4 regions of the Sphingobacterium sp. 2149 genome follow, and region 1 is predicted to be linked to each of the others. Evidence: riboswitches for the same ligand, from Rfam matches in the RefSeq annotation. Region 1 holds a riboswitch; each other region holds the start of a gene.
The links. A riboswitch is a leader RNA that binds a small molecule or an ion and turns the genes downstream of it on or off. The one in region 1 is predicted to bind thiamine pyrophosphate.

Region 2: linked by a shared signal. The riboswitch ahead of thiS (sulfur carrier protein ThiS) and the one ahead of thiM (hydroxyethylthiazole kinase) in region 1 are both predicted to bind thiamine pyrophosphate.
Region 3: linked by a shared signal. The riboswitch ahead of J2X77_RS12970 (TonB-dependent receptor domain-containing protein) and the one ahead of thiM (hydroxyethylthiazole kinase) in region 1 are both predicted to bind thiamine pyrophosphate.
Region 4: linked by a shared signal. The riboswitch ahead of pnuC (nicotinamide riboside transporter PnuC) and the one ahead of thiM (hydroxyethylthiazole kinase) in region 1 are both predicted to bind thiamine pyrophosphate.

The regions. Positions count from the first base shown of each region.
Region 1 is NZ_JAVDTD010000003.1:161,054-164,230, reverse strand. Features, by position in the region: gene thiE (thiamine phosphate synthase) at 1-628, opposite strand, end outside; gene thiM (hydroxyethylthiazole kinase) at 618-1,421, opposite strand; TPP riboswitch at 1,503-1,595, opposite strand; gene J2X77_RS05600 (VanW family protein) at 1,661-2,497, opposite strand; gene J2X77_RS05595 (dienelactone hydrolase family protein) at 2,775-3,177, opposite strand, start outside.
Region 2 is NZ_JAVDTD010000009.1:209,346-212,522, reverse strand. Features, by position in the region: gene J2X77_RS14720 (family 78 glycoside hydrolase catalytic domain) at 1-1,620, opposite strand, end outside; TPP riboswitch at 1,812-1,907, shown strand; gene thiS (sulfur carrier protein ThiS) at 1,967-2,173, shown strand; gene thiC (phosphomethylpyrimidine synthase ThiC) at 2,219-3,177, shown strand, end outside.
Region 3 is NZ_JAVDTD010000008.1:131,453-134,629, reverse strand. Features, by position in the region: gene J2X77_RS12980 (acylphosphatase) at 1-85, opposite strand, end outside; gene J2X77_RS12975 (amidohydrolase family protein) at 204-1,379, opposite strand; TPP riboswitch at 1,606-1,731, shown strand; gene J2X77_RS12970 (TonB-dependent receptor domain-containing protein) at 1,786-3,177, shown strand, end outside.
Region 4 is NZ_JAVDTD010000001.1:74,648-77,824, forward strand. Features, by position in the region: gene J2X77_RS00300 (malate:quinone oxidoreductase) at 1-1,414, shown strand, start outside; TPP riboswitch at 1,429-1,573, shown strand; gene pnuC (nicotinamide riboside transporter PnuC) at 1,629-2,246, shown strand; gene J2X77_RS00310 (acyl-CoA dehydrogenase) at 2,221-3,177, shown strand, end outside.

The DNA.
Region 1 (3,177 bases):
TTAGTAAGGCTTTTAATTGTGCACTGGCTTGTCTGGGATCGGCACTTTGACAGATGGCCGAAACAACTGCGATGGAATCTGCGCCCGCTTTCCAAGCTTGTTGTGTGGTGTGGAAATTCATGCTTCCGATCGCGATCAATGGCTTTTCGGTCCTATTCCGAAGGTGCTTTAAACCCGTAATTCCCCATTCGGTAACAGTATCTCTTTTGGTAGGTGTTGAAAAGATGGGACTTACACCAAGATGGTCGACGACTAGCATCTGTTGGCTCTCCAGCTGTTGCACAGCTTCTATGGACCATCCAATAGTTAATCTGTCTCCATATTTTTCTCGAATGGCGACTGGTTTGAGATCGTTTTGACCCACATGCACTCCCCAGGCCCCGATCTGTTGGGCAATTGCTGCGGCATCATTAATTACCAAAGGAATACCATAGTGATCGGTAATCTTTTTCAAGCGCATGGCCTTTGCTAAAAAGGTAGCGGGATTATCCGTTTTCTCTCGCAATTGAATCAGATCAACACCACCAATAATAGCCTCTTCGGCGACCTGAAGCCAATTTTTGGGATAACAATCCCGCTCGGAGATGACTAAATATAAAGGATATGGGAAAAGCGGATTAATGTGCATAGTGTTTGATCTTGAGACTTGATTGCAGACGTTCTGCATTAAGCCGATAGAGTTCATCATAAAGATTCAATTGCAGTGTGCCCGGGCCGCTGGCTGATTTGGCTGCGAGCTCTCCGGCCAGGCTTAAGAGGGAGACCCCTGCGACAGCAGCTTCAAAGTGGCCATCCGTAACAGCCAGGAATGCACCAATGAGTGCAGTAGCACTACAGCCAAGTCCTGTCACTTGCGTCATTAAGGGGTGGCCGTTATACACTTCAACCGTGTGTTTTTCCGAAAGAATATAGTCTACATTTCCAGAAATACAGATGATGGAGCCAGTATGTTGTTGCAATAGCTTTCCAAACCTGAGCGCATCTTTACTATCCGCGGTGCTGTCAACTCCCTTTGTATTCGGTTGGTTGGAATTGTACAGCGTTATGATTTCCGATGCATTGCCACGGATTACTGTTGGTTTTAGCGCTAGTAGGTTGGAAAGTAGGTCATTGCGAAATGCTGATATCCCGGCACCAACAGGGTCCAATACCCACGGTCGTCCGATGGTATTGGCGTGTTCCGTAGCGACCAGCATCGCTTCGGCTGTATGTTCACTTAAAGTACCGATATTAATGACGAGCGCTTGTGCAATGTCCACAACTTCGCGTACTTCCAATGGGCTGTGTACCATTACAGGGGATGCTCCTAAGGCCAAAAGTGCGTTGGCCGTAGTATTCATCACAACGAGGTTTGTGATGTTATGCACGAGCGGTTTTTCAATCCTCACCTGCTCCAATAAATTGATAATAGAATCTTCCATTCTTTTTGCATGTTAAGCTATATTCGTGTGGCTTTGAGGGAAGGAAGAGCGATGGGCTGTGCAGTATAAAGATATGCTGTACAGTGGATTGTTGCTTTTCCCTACGCCGGTATAAACCGAATCAGGTTCAAAGGGACTATCTCAATTCTATACAGAATACCCCCAAAGCCATCCCAAACTTAAACAAAAAAGTGGACTTTTCATATTAAAAGAGCGTGCATCATCATCATGAAAATGAATTACGCCTTTCGGTCGGAACTAATTTCAGTATATTCATCCGGGGTATAAGTAACCCGCGCAAAATTTTTGGTTAAAAGTTCTGTTTCTAAAATCTTTCCACCTTGAAATTTTAAAAACTTCTCGCGCCAGATCTCGTTCTTCCGAAAGAACTGATTGTCTATTTTAAGAAATTGGTGCTCTTTTTCAAATACATGGTACGCAAAATCCAGCTCTTGATCGATTCTCAATTCACCTTCTAAACATTTGTCGGTAAACCACAGATTTATTTGAAAGGTGTAAGGGGTATTGTTAGTGAACTGATAGTCCCGATAATTATAGAATACGGTAGCGCCACTACCGAAAGGTAGTACACGGCCATCGTCGGGAAAAGGATCAAAAGAGTGGTGGTAGCGTTCAGTGACCGTAAGCGGGCTGTGAATGACAAGCCAATGGATGAGATTTGATATTTGACAGATTCCACCACCAATGCCCGCTCGCGCTTCGCCGAAAGAAAGTTCCATTCCCGACAGATACCCTTTTTTTGCGGTAGGTAGTCCTACCAATTTACAAAATGAAAAAGTTTCTTGTGGCCTGATCAGAATGCTCGTGATCTGTGATGCTGCAATTTTCAGATTGGTAACTTTATTGATCTGCAATTGCATGTTGTTTTCGCCCAGTTTCTTTAACAATACAGACTGGTGTTTTTTAACGCGGAAGGGAAGTTTATCAGCTGATTTAACAGCAGCGTATTTTTTATCATCCAACAGCCAAACGGCTTTTCGGTGCATTCTTCGTGCCCATACCGCAAGAAAATATAGTATTGGATGACGTTGACTTATTAGTATTCTTTTTCTCAATTCGACCTTTTTTTTGCTTTCAAAATTAATCAAGAAATGTATGTGTTCACACTTTTTTTCTCCTTTTTTAAAAGTTTGTCCCGCGATTTGTCACACGATTTGCGACACGATTTGTCCTCTGGTTTTGAGGGCTTGCTATCTTTAGTGATTTTAAAGGATGGGGGATTGCGATGATGCTTTACAACAGCAATATCAAGAAATGAACAATAGTCGGATAGATTTTCAGCTTCGAATTATCATTCATTTGGAGAGATATTGCTGTTGTTCGTGTTGCGAGCTAGTTTAACACTTCTTTCAAAAATAATAACGTATGCGCCCAGGCGCGTTTCGCCATCACTGGATTATACTCTGGCGACTCTGGATTGGTAAAGGTATGTCCAGAATTTGCATAGGTGATTATTTGCCAATCTGCTTTCCCTTGGTTTAATTCCTTGATCAACCCATCGTAATCTTCTTTGGATACACTTTTATCGTCTGCAGGATGCTCAACAAGCACTTTTGTTTTGATAGCACCATTGGGTCTGTCTGCAGATTTGGATAGGCCGCCATGAATACTGACCACTGCATTGACGGGTAAATGCGCTCTTGCGGCTTCGAGCGCGCCGGTACCTCCAAAACAGTAGCCAATGATAGCAATCTTGTTGGGATCCGCTCCTTCTTTTTTTAGTTGTTCTAATGCT
Region 2 (3,177 bases), on a different contig from region 1:
ACCATACCCCCATCCACCCGTTGGAATAATATCTGGTAATACGCCATTCTCGTGTTGCTCATCACGATGATCGGCCAGCCATTTTTCATAAACTGTAATACCGTCAAAATTATACAGGGCAGTTTCAATCGCCAGGTGACCATCCCCTGTCCAACCATTTTTTTCGCGTTGCGGGCAGTCCGTAGGATACCCCATCAAATTCGACAAATAGGCATTGTTGGTCGCTTTCCATAGTTTGTTAATCAATTCCGAGGATGTTTTAAGCTGTCCGATAGGTTCAACATCGCTGTGCATAAAATAGGCAGTCACAGCAGAACTATCCAAAGCTATCGCTGTGCTGCTGCTAACCTCGACATAACGAAAGCCTTTATAACCAAATTTAGCCATAAACTCATCATCGCGACCACTTAAGGTTAGTATATCCGTCTGAAATGGCTCGCTTTCCTTATCGCCAAGATAGTAAATATCGATATTGGACTGATCGAGTCGGCCATCAGACTGTAACCGTTCACCATGCTTAATACGCAGAACAGTACCCCTCGGCCCCTTTATCTGAACCCTTGTAATCCCCGCCATATTCTGCCCCATATCGAAAACATACGTACGCTGGTCAATCTTTGTGACTGATTTTGGTCTGAATACATTTCCTAGTCGAATCGGAACCATTTGTTGAGAAACGATGTAGGTGGATGGAGCAGTTCTATATTGAACGGTCTGCCAGGCTGAATCTTCAAATTTTGGCATATCCCACCCGGGCATGTCAATTCGAGCATCGTAATGCTCACCCGTGTAAATATTGTTATAGATAATTGGACCGGAAGCTGTTTTCCACTGCTTATCTGAAACGACCGTTTCCTGTGTGCCGTCTGTATACTCGATTTTAAGCTCCAAACAGAATGTTGGCCGATTTCGCCATGGGGCTTGATGAAAGTTCCATACCGCCAGCGGTTGATGATTATACCATCCATTTCCCAAAACGACGCCAATCGCGTTCGCACCTCGTTGAAGTTGTCCGGTAACATCCTCTACCACATAAAGTGTTCGACGATCAAATCGCGTATACATGGGATCAAGACGGTGGTCTTCAATGCGCACGCCATTAATAGAAAGTTCATATAATCCGGCAGCAGCAACATAAGCACGAGCCGATTTTATTCGCTTCTTGGCAGTGAATTCAGTCCTAAAATACGGAGCGTTGCGCGCATTGATATCTTTATTGTCACTGATCCATTTTCCTGTCCAAAGATCCTTCCCCATCATTCCAGTCTCGAAAGATGCTATTGCTGAAACGCTGGAAATGCCGTCTCGGTCCCATACTTTAACTCGCCAAAAGTATTTTGTCCGCGGCTTTAACTCGGTACCATTATATTGCACCAACATCGCCGAACTTAGCTGCTTTCCACTGTCCCAATGCGCTTTTGCCCCGTGTAACAATTCAAGAGAATCTTGCCCTAAAAGAATCTGATAAGCTTGTTGTAAAGCGCCCCTTCGCTGGTCTTCAAGGCGCCAGCTTAGTCTCGGACGGGATGCGTCAATGCCTAGCGGATTGACCAGATGTTCGCATGTCAACTGTACAGCAGTGCAGTTATTCTTAGATTGTGCATATGCAATACTTGTCATACACAATAGTATTGTTAATAAAATCCTACGCATTAAAGGGTATAATTGTCGGTGACTGTTAAATTGTTTTAGCTGATTAAAAAACGAATATATTAAATATTTCCCAAATCGCGACCTGCACTTTCCTGATCTATCTGTGAGGCATTTAAATTAAAATTCTTGCAACTTTCAAAAAAATAATACTATCTTCGTTTTAACTTTAGGGGTGTCTGCTTGTGCAGGCTGAGATTTTACCCTTAGAACCTGATCCGGATCATACTGGCGTAGGGAAAAGTGAGCTGTCTAACAGGTGCTTTGCTGTACCTTCGTGTAGCCATTCCTAAAGTTTAACCAAAAAAATTAAGGAATGGAACTTACAATAAACCATCAAATTCGATTTTTCGACCCCGCCCCTTCTTCACTTGAGGAATTATTGGTCTTGGAATTATCTGGCAAAACCCAAGGTGTTGCCGCTGCCATCAACAACCATGTTATACCCAAGGAAGATTGGGCTACAACAACACTCAATCCTCACGATCAAATCATCTTAATAACCGCATCGCAAGGCGGATAATGATTTTAAAAAAATCACCCTAATCATTCACTTCAATTCAGAAAAATGACAGCTGAAACAATTACGCAATCCCCTTTTCCCAACTCAAAGAAAATTTTTGTACCTGGAACGCTATTTCCTATTCAAGTTGCTATGCGCCAAATTTCTTTAAGTCCAACTAAATTGAGCAATGGACAAGTAGAAATTAATCCCCCTATCACAATCTACGATACTTCTGGTCCATATACCGATGAGGATTTTCAGATCGATATCCGAAAAGGTCTCCCGCGGCTTCGCGAACAATGGATATTGAATCGCCAGGACGTAACCCAGCTAGCCAACATTACATCCCAATACGGACAAAAAAGGCTCTTTGATCCAACGCTTGATGCGCTCCGATTTGCCTATAGTCATAAACCGAAGGTGGCCACTTCTGGCGGAAATGTCACCCAATTACATTATGCAAAGAAAGGCATCATTACCCCCGAAATGGAGTACGTAGCTATCCGGGAAAATCAACGTATCGAGCAGCTAGTAGCCACCACACCTGGAATGGATCATCAGCATACAGGTGAAAACTTTGGCGCCAGAACACCTAAAAAAAAGATTACTCCCGAGTTTGTCCGCGAAGAAATCGCTGCCGGGAGAGCGATCATTCCCAATAATATCAATCACCCTGAAAGTGAACCGATGATCATTGGCCGTAATTTCCTGGTTAAGATCAATGCCAACATTGGCAATAGTGCTGTTAGCTCGAGTATCGAAGAGGAAGTTGAGAAAGCGGTTTGGGCCTGCCGTTGGGGGGCCGACACCATCATGGATCTCTCCACAGGTAAAAATATTCATGAAACCCGCGAGTGGATCATCCGCAATTCACCCGTTCCAATCGGCACCGTACCAATCTATCAAGCATTAGAAAAAGTAAAAGGGGTAGCCGAAGACCTTACTTGGGAGATATTTAAAGACACCTTGATCGAACAGGCAGAACAAGGTGTTTCATACTTTACTATACATGCAGGTGTACT
Region 3 (3,177 bases), on a different contig from region 1:
CAACTTGATCAGCAACTGCCTTGGTTGTCAATCTAAAAAAGACCCCCTGTACTTTACCTCTTATTGAAATATTCAAATGTTTCATCTGTAACTTATTTTTTCTTCCATCTGTCAGATGGAGCAATCCATGACTATAATTTCATTCGTATAGTCATGGGTTGTTCATTAAAAACAAAAGTACAGAAGTTTTGGGGAATAAAATACTAGGCTAAGCGTTTTACCTTCACATCATCAGTCAAGCGCATATGTTCCATCCCCTGAAGCAATACAACACCTGGCTTTTTACCGACCTCCAATGATCCAAATTCGTCCTGAATATTTAACGCAATAGCACCATTAATCGTGGCCCATTGTATAGTCTGTAAGAAATCAAGATCCTCGAAGTGTGCATGTAACACCTTTAGTTCCTCCAGAATGGACAGTGTATCGTTGGAAGCTAAACTATCGGTTCCGATCACAATACGTTGTCCTGCATTTAAAAAATTCTGAATTTTAGGTAGAACCCCCTCAATATAAAGGTTAGCTTTCGGACATAAACACCACGTGACGTCACGCCCCATACGCTCAACAAAATCAAGATCTTTTAAAGACGTATAGGTATTATGAACCAACAACAATTTATTTGGGTAAGGCAAATAAGGCAAATAAGATTGAATTGAATTTCTTGCCTGCGCTTTTATCGTATCTGCATTTTTTCCAATACTTTTATAAAAGTCTAAAAATTCGCCCATTTTATAACGGAACAACTTATTCTCTTCCTCACTTTCCTGATTATGAATACTGATAATGTTTGTTTCCGGAACTATTTTCTTGAATTTTTTAAAAAGTACCTTAGAGCAAGAATAGGGAGCATGTGGCGTGATAGATACATGACCATTCCTAAACTCTTGGATCAATGATTTCGCTTCCTTCAACTTAAAATCAGCTTCGTCTGGCTCAATTCCCATCACCTCTACAAACGTGTGATACAGGATTTCAGAATCCTCCTTCAATTTTGAAGAATTATCCGTATTAGCATGATCACCTACTGCGACAATACCATTTTCGTACATCTCTCTGTCGGCTTTTGCCATCGCTTCATCTATTTTCTTCATCGAAGCCGAACGCGTTGTCATCACCTTACTCAAAAAGCTCGGAAGACCTGTACCTTTGGCAACAATACCTTTCATATGCGACAATTCAATGTGGCAATGTGCATTGATAAAACCCGGAATTATAACCCCTTCGTATTTCTCGACCTGACCGTTATCCATCGGTGTAAATGACGTTGGGTCAAAGATCCCTTGAATTACCCCCTCCTCATCTACCGCAACAATACCATCTTTTATCGGCATCGAGCTAATCGGTAGAATATAATTAGCGCTTAAATATTTTAACATTTTATCTCCTCACTATCGATTTAGTAACTAAAATTTTGACCTGTATGAATACATACCACTAGTAGAAAATTTCATGCCAAGGTACCTAAAAAGAACAATATATACCAAAAACAACAATTTACATAAAATATTAACCAAAAAGAAATAACAACAAACATCTTCCTTGTTTAATTTGTCATAAAATACTTCTTTATATAACATTTCAATTTTTAATCTATATATTCGCAGCATCAAATAGGGGTGCCTTGTTTTGTCAGGAACACAAATACAGGCTGAGATTATACCCAACAGATTAAATTCTGTACACCTGATCCAGATAATGCTGGCGTAGGGAGAGGTTAGTTAAATAGTGCGATCATAGTAACCCCTTGCTATGATTTGTTTAACTCAAACAAAATACATTACCATGATCAAATTTTTGATTTGTAGCTCTTTAGCTACTATTTCGACCCAAATTGCCATTGCGCAGCAAAATCTGACAATTAAAACTGTAGATAAGACCAGCCAAAACCCTTTACAAAACGTTTCCGTATCCATTGATGGACAAGCTTCCTTCAACGGTCAGTCAGACAACCATGGAATAATTAAGCTCTATCATCTCAATACCGGGCAACATCATATACAGATTTCCTCTGTCGGATATAAAACATGGATCCGCAATGTAAACGTAAAAGATAATATGGAACTACTGGTCGAATTAGAACCCACTACCATACAAATGGAAGAGGTACTTGTCCAATCCACACGTGCTAAAAGAAATGCTCCTACAACCTTCAAAAACATCTCAAAAGAGGAAATTACCAAAAACAACCTCGGACAGGATATCCCTTTTCTTCTTAACCAAACACCATCCGTACAGGTAAATTCAGATGCTGGAGCCGGCATCGGTTATACCGGGATGACCATCCGCGGATCAGATAATCAACGAATCAACGTAACATTAAATGGCATTCCACTAAATGACGCGGAGAGCATGGGCTCATTTTTTGTCAATCTTCCTGACTTTGCATCTTCCACAGAGAGCATCCAAGTTCAACGTGGCATTGGCACCTCAACGAACGGCGCGGGATCATTTGGAGCCTCATTAAATATTCAGTCCAACACACTGGCCGAAAATCCCTATGCAGAACTTAATAATTCTTTTGGTTCTTACAACACGTGGAAAAATACAGTGAAGGTGGGCACTGGACTAATAAATGACAAATTTGCATTCAATGCCAGATTATCGCGAATCAGTAGCGATGGCTATATTGAAAGGGGGAGTTCAGACCTACAATCTTTCTATGTGGATGGTGGTTATTATGGTAAGAAACACATCCTAAAAGGAATTGTATTCTGGGGAAAAGAAAAAACATATCAGGCCTGGAATGGCGTTCCCGAACCGTTAATTACTGGAGATCGGTCACGTATGGATGACTATGCCGATAACGCGCTCGAAATATCGGGAGCTGAAAAAGATCGGTTTATGAATGCTGGTCGTAACTATAACCTGTACACCTATAAAAACCAAACTGATAATTATACGCAAAAACATCATCAGCTTCATTACACCAATATCTTGAGCGACAAGTTAACATTTAATACCGCCCTCCATTATACCAGAGGTTATGGCTACTATGAAGAAATGAGACCTGGCGATAAATTGAGTAAATATGGCCTGCCCAATGTGATTATCGGAAAAGATACCATACAAAAAACAGATCTAGTCCGCAGAAGATGGTTGGACAACTATTTTTATGGCCTGACCTACTCCCTCAATTATAAACCCAACGATCAGCTGGAGATTACCTGGGGTGGA
Region 4 (3,177 bases), on a different contig from region 1:
ATTAAGCCCAGACGTTAATATTGAAATTCTTGAGCGTTTGGATGTTGTGGCTGCTGAAAGTTCAGACGCTTGGAATAATGCTGGCACGGGTCACTCTGCCTTATGCGAGTTAAATTATACGCCCGAACAGAAAGATGGTTCTGTAAAGATTGATAAAGCAGTGAAAATTGCTGAGCAATTTGAGGTATCTAAGCAGTTTTGGTCCTACCTTGTTGATAAAGGCATCATTACCCAGCCTGAAAATTTTATCCGTAGTATTCCACACCTGAGTGCGGTTTTTGGTGAAAAAGATGCTAAATTTCTGAAAACAAGATGGGAAACTTTAACGACCCAAAACTTGTTTAAGGGGATGGAGTATACCGAAGATGCTGAATTGCTGAAATCATGGATTCCATTGATGATGGAGGGGCGTGATAAAAACGAAAAGATTGCTGCAACGAAAATGGATCTTGGTACAGATGTCAATTTTGGCTCATTGACACGTGATTTGATCGCTAATCTTGCAAATAAAGAAAATATATCCATTTCGCTAAACCATGAAGTCATTGACATCGAACGTGAAGATGATGGCCGTTGGGAAGTGGAGGTCAAAGATTTAAAAACAGGAGTAAAGAGAGAAATCAAAGCGAAATTTGTATTTATTGGTGCTGGTGGACACTCCTTGCTGTTGTTGGAAAAATCTGGAATACCAGAAGCAAAAGGGTATGGTGGCTTTCCGGTAGGAGGCCAATGGCTGCGTTGCGTGAATGAGGAGATTATTAATGCCCACCACGCCAAAGTGTACGGCAAAGCCTCTGTAGGCGCTCCACCGATGTCTGTGCCGCACTTAGATACGCGTTATATCGATGGCAAACAAGCTTTGTTATTTGGTCCTTATGCGGGTTTTTCAACAAAATTCCTCAAACAGGGGTCTTATTTCGATCTACCGGCTTCTATCAAGTTGTCGAATATCCGACCGATGCTATCTGCCGGACTTGATAATTTGCCCTTGACCAAATATTTGATCACAGAAGTCATGAAATCTCCGAAAGATAAACTGGAATCATTGAAACAATTTATGCCCACAGCAAAATTGGAGGACTGGGTTATTGAGAAGGCGGGACAACGGGTTCAGGTGATCAAGAAAGATGAGAAGAGAGGTGGAATTTTGGAATTTGGAACAGAGGTCGTTTCTAGTTCAGATGGCTCTATTGCCGCGTTATTGGGCGCTTCTCCTGGCGCTTCTACCTCTGTTGCTATTATGATCAGTTTGCTGAAGAAATGTTTCCCTGAGCGTGCTAAATCAGATGAATACCGCAAGAAGTTACGTGAGATGATACCATCACACGGTAAATCATTGAACGATGATGCACAGCTTTGTAAAGAAACACGTATACGCACACATAAGGCGTTGAAATTAATCGATATCGATTAATCAGTTCGACCGCCAATATACTCGAGGGGTGCTTCGAACGGCTTTGGCCGTTCTGGGCTGAGATTATACCCAATAAAAGCGATTGTTCCTCTTTGTACAATCGCTTTTATATACCTGATCCAGGTAATGCTGGCGTAGGGATTTAATTTCAATAAAAACAGCTTTTTTCCCCGAAGGTTTATTATAAGATCACACGCAATAATAAACAATTCGAATGACTCCCGAATCCATTATCGACGCTTTTATAAAACAGATGCAGCAGGCCACAATAGCGGAATGGCTAGGGGTTTCTTTCGGCATTCTGCAAGTCTGGTTTTCACGGCAAAATAAATCAATCCATTATATTTTTGGAATTATAGGCATACTGATATCCGTATATGTATTATTTCATGCAAAACTGTATGCTGAAATATTGTTGCACCTGTATTATTTAGTCATGAGCATCTACGGCTGGATGTATTGGAAATATAGCAGTGACGTCGCTACGCCGATCACGAATTGTGAAAAGAAAGATTGGTGGATAGTAAGCTTTATCTGCACCGCTGGTTTTCTGTTGTTCTATTTTGGATTGGTGCACTTAACCGACTCGGATGTTCCACTATGGGATTCTGCCGTTTCTTGTACCGCTTGGGCAGGAATGTGGTTGTTGGCAAAACGTAAAATAGAAAATTGGATACTGTTGAATATTAGCAATCTAATGGCTATTCCGTTATTGATCCATAAAGGATTGTTTCTTTATTCCGGACTGACTTTGTTTTTATTTGTTATGGCATTTAGTGGATATTTAAATTGGAGGAAAATCATACGTGAAGAGAGATATGCAACTCAATAGTGCGGATATTGCAATTCTGAAAGACAGTCAGGCAAAAGGTATTCAGCAGAAATCCTTGTCGGATGAACAGTTGGAGCTAATCTATCGCAGAAAATGGTTCAAAATCTGGATTCCCGTTGAATTGGGGGGATTAGGTTTAACGGTGCCCGAAGGTCTCAATGTATTGGCTGATTTAGCGTATTGGGACGGCGGGCTGGCCTGGACAGTTACATTATGTTCGGGAGCAAATCTTTTTGTGGGTTTTATTGACCCCGTTTTAGGAGATCAAATTTTTAAAACGGAACGCGTTTGTTTCGGTGGTAGCGGTCAGGCATCTGGCACAGCAACGCGCGATGGTGAACATTATCGACTCACAGGATTTTGGAAATACGCCACTGGAGCTCCCCATTTAACCCATTTTACGTTGAATGCAACGATTGAGGAAGAGGGCAATCCCGTATTGGATGACAGGGGAGATCCCCTTGTAAAATCATTTTTTGTCGATAGGGAACATGCGCTGGTTCATTATGACTGGGATACATTCGGATTACAAGTGACAGCCTCGCACTCTTTTTCGCTGCAGGACGTTCAGATTGATGGTAAACAGTGTTTCGAAATCAATGCGGCAAAAAGCACACGCAGTGATCTACGCTATCAATATCCCTTTATGCCTTTCGCTGAGTTGACCCTGCTGGCGAATTTTATCGGGATGTATAAGCGATTTCTAGATTTGATTGAAAAACTGTTTGTGTTAAAAAGTAAAGCGTCCAAATGGGAGTATGCAGCGAGTAAAGCCGCTTTCGGCATGCTCGATGAACTTCAACAGGATTTCATAATACAAAAGGATGCTATCCTGAATTTGGCTGATCATTCTTGGGATAACCTCAGTAATGGAATCGATAATGCCTTAATTTATGCGCAAATAGCGACGCAAAGCCGTGATTTTGTGTCT